2 regions of the Streptomyces lydicamycinicus genome follow, and region 1 is predicted to be linked to the other one. Evidence: predicted binding sites of a transcription regulator. Region 1 holds the regulator's gene; the other holds the start of a gene.
The links. Region 1 encodes HspR, which represses chaperone genes until heat shock. Its sites were predicted from a motif close to TTGAGNNNNNNNNNCTCAA; they were not measured.
Positions count from the first base shown of each region.

Region 2: the regulator HspR is predicted to act here: its motif matches at 2,211-2,229, upstream of lon (endopeptidase La).

Region 1 covers NZ_BBNO01000002.1:751,171-754,577, reverse strand. The annotation lists gene TU31_RS08775 (pyridoxamine 5'-phosphate oxidase family protein) at 1-229, shown strand, start outside; gene TU31_RS08770 (hypothetical protein) at 647-1,051, shown strand; gene TU31_RS08765 (heat shock protein transcriptional repressor HspR) at 1,161-1,613, opposite strand; gene dnaJ (molecular chaperone DnaJ) at 1,615-2,784, opposite strand; gene grpE (nucleotide exchange factor GrpE) at 2,830-3,407, opposite strand, start outside.
Region 2 covers NZ_BBNO01000001.1:805,248-808,654, forward strand. The annotation lists gene TU31_RS03500 (hypothetical protein) at 1-461, opposite strand, end outside; gene TU31_RS03505 (YfbM family protein) at 540-1,043, opposite strand; gene TU31_RS03510 (pentapeptide repeat-containing protein) at 1,216-2,049, shown strand; gene lon (endopeptidase La) at 2,252-3,407, shown strand, end outside.

The sequences.
Region 1 (3,407 bases):
GGTCAAGAACATCCTCGCCGCCGGGGCGGACGGTGCCACCGTCGCCGTGTGCCAGGTCGACAAGGGGCGCTGGGCGACGCTGGAGGGCCGGGCCCGGGTGCGTACGGACGCCGAGTCGGTGGCCGACGCGGTGCGCCGGTACGCCGAGCGGTACGGCCGGACGCCGACGCCCAACCCCGACCGCGTCATGATCGAGATCGCGGTCACCAAGGCGATGGGCCGGGCCTGAGCGCCGGCCCGAGAGCCGCTCCCCTCCCACGCGGTCGCCTCCGGCCCGCTGGCCGGAAACGGCCCCTCCGGATCCGCTCCGGGCCACCCACCTGGTACTCAAGAGCGACGGGAACCGAACAGCTCCGCGCAATCACGGACGACATCGGACCTGTCCCCTGCAAAAGACAGCAGCTGGAGGCCGTATGGCGTCGGCAGTGTGCAAGGTGACGACCGTTCCGCGCCGTCCCTCCCCCGCCCGGCCGCATCCGCACGCCGAGCTCTGCCCGCGCTGTGGCGGCCAGCTCGCGGTCAATCAGGACGGCTGGAAGATCTGCCACGCCTGCGGCTATGCCTCGCCGCCCGGTACAGCCCCTCCTCCACGGGCCGCTCGCGGGGGTATCGTCGCCCCCACAGTCGCCACGCCCCGGAGGGCACGATGAACTCGGTCCGAGTCACGGCGATCGCCTGCCTGATGCCGCTGTCCGAGCTGGACGAGGATCCGTTCCTGGTCGACGACCGCAGCCAGCACGACATGTGCAAGCAGTGGGCGGCGGCCCGTGACTACCACCTGACCTGCCAGCTCAGCCTGCACCAGCTGCGCGCCGACCACAGCGCGCTGTGGCGTGACGTCGAAGAGGGCCTGGTCGATGTGTTCGTGGCGCCCAACCGCCGGGCGCTGGAGAACGCCATCGCCGGCGCGGACGAGTTCACCAAACGGTGCGCCGCGGCCGGCGTCCGACTGGAGACCGCCGACCTCGATGAGCCGGTCTACACCCTGGCGATGAAGTCGCAGGTGCACCGGCGGCTGTCGATGCCGACGGCCGGATACAACGGCTGCTGAGCGGACCGCGGCCGGAGCGCGCGGCTGCCCACGGAAACGCGCGAAGGGCCGGGTCTCCCCGGCCCTTCTCCACATCATGCGCCGGGCGTCCGCGCCCCGGCCGCGGCCGTCACTCCGGCCGCTTGGGACGCCAGACCACCAGCGCGCTGGTCTGCTGCACATCCTGATACGGCACCAGATCGCGCCGATAGGAGGCGTGCACCGCCGCCTCCCGCTGCTGCATCGCGCTGGCCGCGCCCTCCAGGGCGCCCTGGAGCTCGACGACCCGCTGCTGTAGGGCCGTGACCTGGTTCTCCAGCTCGATGATGCGCTTGATGCCGGCGAGGTTGATGCCCTCGTCCTGGGACAACTGCTGCACCGTACGGAGCAGTTCGATGTCCCGGGCCGAATAGCGGCGGCCCCGCCCGGCCGTGCGGTCGGGCGAGACCAGCCCCAGCCGGTCGTATTGCCGAAGGGTCTGCGGATGCAGGCCGGAGAGCTGAGCCGCGACGGAGATGACGTACACCGGCGACTCATCGGTCAGTTCATAGGGGTTACGACGCTGCCCGCCCCGGCTGTCCATCTCAAGCTCCCTTCGCGGCCTGGAACAGCTCCGCCCGCGGGTCCTGCCCCGCGGTCGCCTCGCGATAGGACTCCAGCGACTCCTTCGCCTTGTCGCTGAGGTCACCGGGGACCAGCACCTCTATGGTGACCAGCAGATCCCCCCGTGTGCCGTCCTTACGGGCCGCACCCTTGCCACGGGCCCGCATGGTGCGTCCGTTGGGGGTGCCGGCCGGCAGCTTCAGCGTCACCGGCGGACCGCCCAGTGTCGGCACCTTGACCTCCCCGCCGAGCGCGGCCTCCGGGAAGGTGACCGGCACGGTGATGGTGAGGTTGTCGCCCTTGCGGCCGAAGACCGGGTGGGCGTCGACATGCACGACCACATACAGATCGCCCGCCGGGCCGCCCTGCTCGCCCGGGGCGCCCTTGCCGCGCAGCCGGATGCGCTGCCCGTCGGAGACGCCCGCGGGGATGCGGACCTGCATCGTGCGCGCGCTGGTCGCCCGCCCGCTGCCCTTGCAGACGTCGCAGGCGTCCTGGGCGATCAGACCCCGGCCCTTGCAGTCGGCGCACGGGTCGGTGAGCGAGAAGCCGCCACCCGCGCCCCGGCTGACCTGGCCGGTGCCGACGCAGGTCGGGCAGACCCGCGGGGTGCCGTTCTTGTCGCCGGTGCCGGAACACGCCTTGCACGGCGCCTGGCTGGACATCCGCAGCGGGACCGTGGCCCCGTCGACCGCCTCGGTGAAGCTGAGCGTCACCTCGGACTCGATGTCCTGGCCCCGGCGCGCATGGGTACGGGTACCGGCGCCGCCGCGGTTGAACAGACCGCCGAAGACGTCCCCGAGCCCGCCGCCGAAGCCTCCGCCGCCGCCCTGGCCCTGCGAGCCCCCGAAGAGGTCGCCCAGGTCGAAGTTGAAGCTGCCGCCGCCGCCCGGCCCCGGCCGGTAGCCGCCGTTGCCGAACAGCGTGCGCGCCTCGTCGTACTCCTTGCGGCGTTTGGCGTCGCCCAGGACGTCGTTCGCCTCGGAGATCTCCTTGAAGCGCTCCTCGGCCTTGGCGTCGCCCTTGTTGGCGTCCGGGTGGAACTCGCGGGCGAGCTTGCGGTACGCCTTCTTGATCTCCGCTTCGGTGGCGTCCTTCGGGACGCCGAGGACCTTGTAGTAGTCCTTCTCGACGAAGTCCTTGGTACTCATCCCCGACGTCCCTCCTTCCGCGCGGTTTTCGTTTCTGTCCTCACGTCAGCCCTCTTCCGGGCCACCGCTCTCCTCGTCCGAAGCCTTGGCACCCTTGGCCTCGTCATCGGATCCGGACTTGGTGCCCTGCGCACCCGGCTGCGGCTCGGCGACGGCGACCCGCGCGGGGCGGATCGTTCGTTCACCGATGCGATACCCGGGCTGAAGGATCGCCACGCACGTCGTCTCGGTGACATCCGGTGCGTACGAGTGCATCAGTGCCTCGTGGATCGTCGGGTCGAAGGGCTCGCCCTCCTTGCCGAACTGCTGCAAACCGAGCTTGGCGACCACGGTCTCCAGCGACTCGGCCACCGACTTGAAGCCGCCGACCAGTTCGCCGTGCTCGCGGGCGCGGCCGATGTCGTCGAGGGTGGGAAGGAGCTCGGACAGGAGGTTCGCCGCGGCGATCTCCTTGACCGTGACCCGGTCCCGCTCCACCCGACGGCGGTAGTTCTGGTACTCCGCCTGGAGCCGCTGGAGGTCCGTCGTGCGCTCGTTGAGCGCCGTACGCACCTGGTCCAGCTGCGCCTGGAGCGCTATGTCCGTTACGTCCCCGGCCGGGGCCGAGCCCGCCTTGTCGGCGG
Region 2 (3,407 bases), on a different contig from region 1:
ACCCACGCCACGGCGGAGGTGGCCGCCATGCCCAGGCCGATCGCGCCGAGCGCGGTCAGTGCGGCACCGGGGACGGCGATGCTGCGCCGCTTCCAGACCGCCATCAGCGCGATGAAGTGCAGGCCGACGATCAGCGCGATCCAGGCCACCGCGGTCTGCTCGGGGGCGCCCGCCGCCCGCAGTGCGAGATTGCCGCCGATCAGCAGCGCCGCCTCGGCCCCCACGACGAACGCGAACTTGCCCCGGAACCAGTCCGCCTGAGGGGCCTCGGGATCGTCCGGCACGGGCTGCCCGCGGCGCCCCGCCCGCAGCGCGAGCGTGAGCAGCCCGGCGAAGGTGAGCACCGCGAGCACCCGGAGGGCGATACCGATCGCCGGATTCAGCGGGTCGTGCGCGTTGGCGACCACGAAGATCGTCCCGAACAGTGCGCCGATGAAAACTCCGGACATCCGCTGCAACATGCCGTGAAGGTAGCAGTCATGACGGGGCGTGAGGCGGTGCGAGCGGCCTTCCGCACGGCCGTGCCGGACCGGGCGCCGCTATCCGATCCAGAGGAGCATGCCGTCCCCCTCGTCCGCCGCCGCGCGGAAGAACGGCCGCAACTGCTCGTAGTGCGCGCAGACATAGTCCAGCGGCTCGCCCCGCTCCCAGACGATCGCCGGATAGACCTGCGCCGCGGCCAGGTCCGCCGGGCCGGCGCCGGCCGTCAGACGCTCGGCGGGTATCTCCGCGAGCGCCTCGGCGGCGGTCCGCACCTGCGCGGGGGTGAGGTAGCGGGGCGGACCGTAGCCCCAGTCGTCGGCATCCGGGACGGCCTGCTCGCCATGGACGATGTCCACCGGGAAGGCCGCGCGGCGCAGCAGGAACCCGATGGCGTCCCAGGCCTTGTCGATGTCCAGGCAGCGCGTCGGCGCGGTCTCCGGGCAACCGGCGGCCTCCGCCTCCATCCGCCCCTGGACCAGCTTCAGCGCCCACTCGGGATCGCCCAGGGCGCGGTCGAGTTCGGCAGGAGTGACACGTGCGTACTCTCCGATCATGCTCATGGACCCGACGTTAGGGCCGACCACTGACAACGCCCGGTGGGCGGCGGGGCGGTGCCCGGCCGCGGCGAGCGGATCCGGCCGGGCGCGGCGGCCCTTGTGGCGCCTGGGAGAATGGCGGTCCCCTCCCGGCACCCCCTAGTGCGGTGCCCGCCGACGCAGGAGTACACCCACCTTGTCCCCAGAGCGCGAGCCCTCGATCCCGGACGTCATCGACCTCGGCCTGACATCCGACTGCGGCAGTTGCTTCGGTCTGTGCTGTGTCGCGTTGCCGTTCGCGGCCTCGGCGGACTTCGCGATCGACAAGGACGCCGGCCGGCCCTGCCCGAACCTTCAGCAGGACTTCCGCTGCGGCATCCACAGCGACCTGCGCCCGCGCGGCTTCACCGGCTGCACCGTCTTCGACTGCTTCGGCGCCGGGCAGAAGGTCTCCCAGGTCACCTTCGACGGACAGGACTGGCGGCGGGTACCGGGGACCGCCCGGCAGATGTTCGACGTCTTCCCCGTCATGCGGCAGCTGCACGAACTCCTCTGGTACCTGGCCGAGGCGCTGACCCGGCCGGCGGCCCGCCCGGTCCACGCCGATCTGCGCGCCGCCCTGGAGAAGACCGAGCGCCTCACCCAAGGCAGCGCCGAGGAGCTCATGGAGCTGGATGTGCCGGCCCACCGGGGCGAGGTCAACGCCCTGCTGCTGCGCACCAGCGAACTCGTACGGGCCGAGGTCCCGGGCCGTAAGAAGGAGCGACGGGGCGCCGACCTCATGGGGGCCCGCCTCAAGGGCGCCAACCTCCGGGGCGCCAACCTCCGTGGGGCCTACTTGATCGCCGCCGACCTCAAGGGCGCCGATCTGCGCACGGCGGACCTGATCGGCGCCGATCTGCGCGCCGCCGACCTCGCCGGTGCCGATCTCACCGGCGCGCTCTTCCTCACCCAGTCGCAGCTCAACGCGGCCAAGGGCGATGCCGCGACCGAGCTGCCGCGGAGCCTGAGCCGCCCCGCCCACTGGTAGCGCGGCGCGACCGGCCGGGCCCCGCCGGCTGCGCCGTGATCAACAGGAGCCCGGCCCGGCCCGCCCGGCCGCCGCGGGCCCGGCCCGGCCCGCCGAAACGGCAACTCCCCTGATCGCTCACAGCGAACGCACCCGGGGGAACATCTCCCGACCCCTCCGCATTGAGTGAGTAAAGCTCAACTTGCTTGCCGAAGGGGAGATCATGGCTTCGACGTCCACATCGCTCACTCTGCCCGTGCTGCCCCTCGATGACGAGGTCGTGCTCCCCGGCATGGTGGTGCCGCTGGACCTGTCCGACGCGGACGTACGGGCAGCGGTGGAGGCCGCCCAGGCTGCCGCCTCCTCGGGTAACAAACCGCGGGTGCTGCTTGTGCCCCGCATCGACGGGAAGTACGCCGCGATCGGCACGCTCGGGCGGATCGAGCAGGTCGGGCGGCTGTCCGACGGCGATCCCGGCGCGCTGATCCGGGGCCTGGGCCGGGTGCGGATCGGTTCCGGCACCACCGGACCCGGGGCCGCGCTCTGGGTGGAGGGCACGACCGTCGAGGAGACGGTGCCTCATCCGCTGCCCGGTGCGGTGGCCGAACTCGTCACGGAATACAAGGCGCTGGCCACCAGCTGGCTGCGCAAGCGCGGCGCCTGGCAGGTCGTCGACCGCGTCCAGCAGATCGAGGACGTGCCGACGCTCGCCGACAACTCCGGCTACTCGCCCTTCCTGACCACCGAACAGAAGGTCCGGCTGCTGGAGACCACCGACCCGGTGGCGCGGCTGAAGCTCGCCACCGAGATGCTGCGCGAACACCTCGCCGAGCAGGACGTCGCCGAGTCCATCGCCAAGGACGTCCAGGAAGGCGTCGACAAGCAGCAGCGGGAGTTCCTGCTGCGGCGGCAGCTGGAGGCGGTCCGCAAGGAGCTCGCCGGGCTCAACGGCGATCCGGAGGACGAGGGCGACGACTACCGCGCCCGCGTCGAGGCCGCAGACCTGCCCGAGGACGTCCGCAAGGCCGCCCTCAAGGAGGTCGACAAGCTGGAGCGGTCCAGCGACCAGAGCCCCGAGGGCTCCTGGATCCGCACCTGGCTGGACACCGTCCTCGAACTGCCCTGGAACGAACGGACCGAGGACGCCTACGACATCACCGGCGCCAAGGAGATCCTGGACGCCGACCACTCCGGCCTGGAGGACGTCAAGGAGCGGATCACCGAATACCTGGCCGTCCGCAAGCGCCGGGCCGAACGGGGCCTCGGCCTCGTGGGCGGCCGTCGCGGGGGCGCCGTGCTGGCGCTGGTCGGCCCGCCCGGGGTCGGCAAGACCTCACTCGGGGAATCCGTCGCCCGTGCCATGGGCCGGAAGTTCGTCC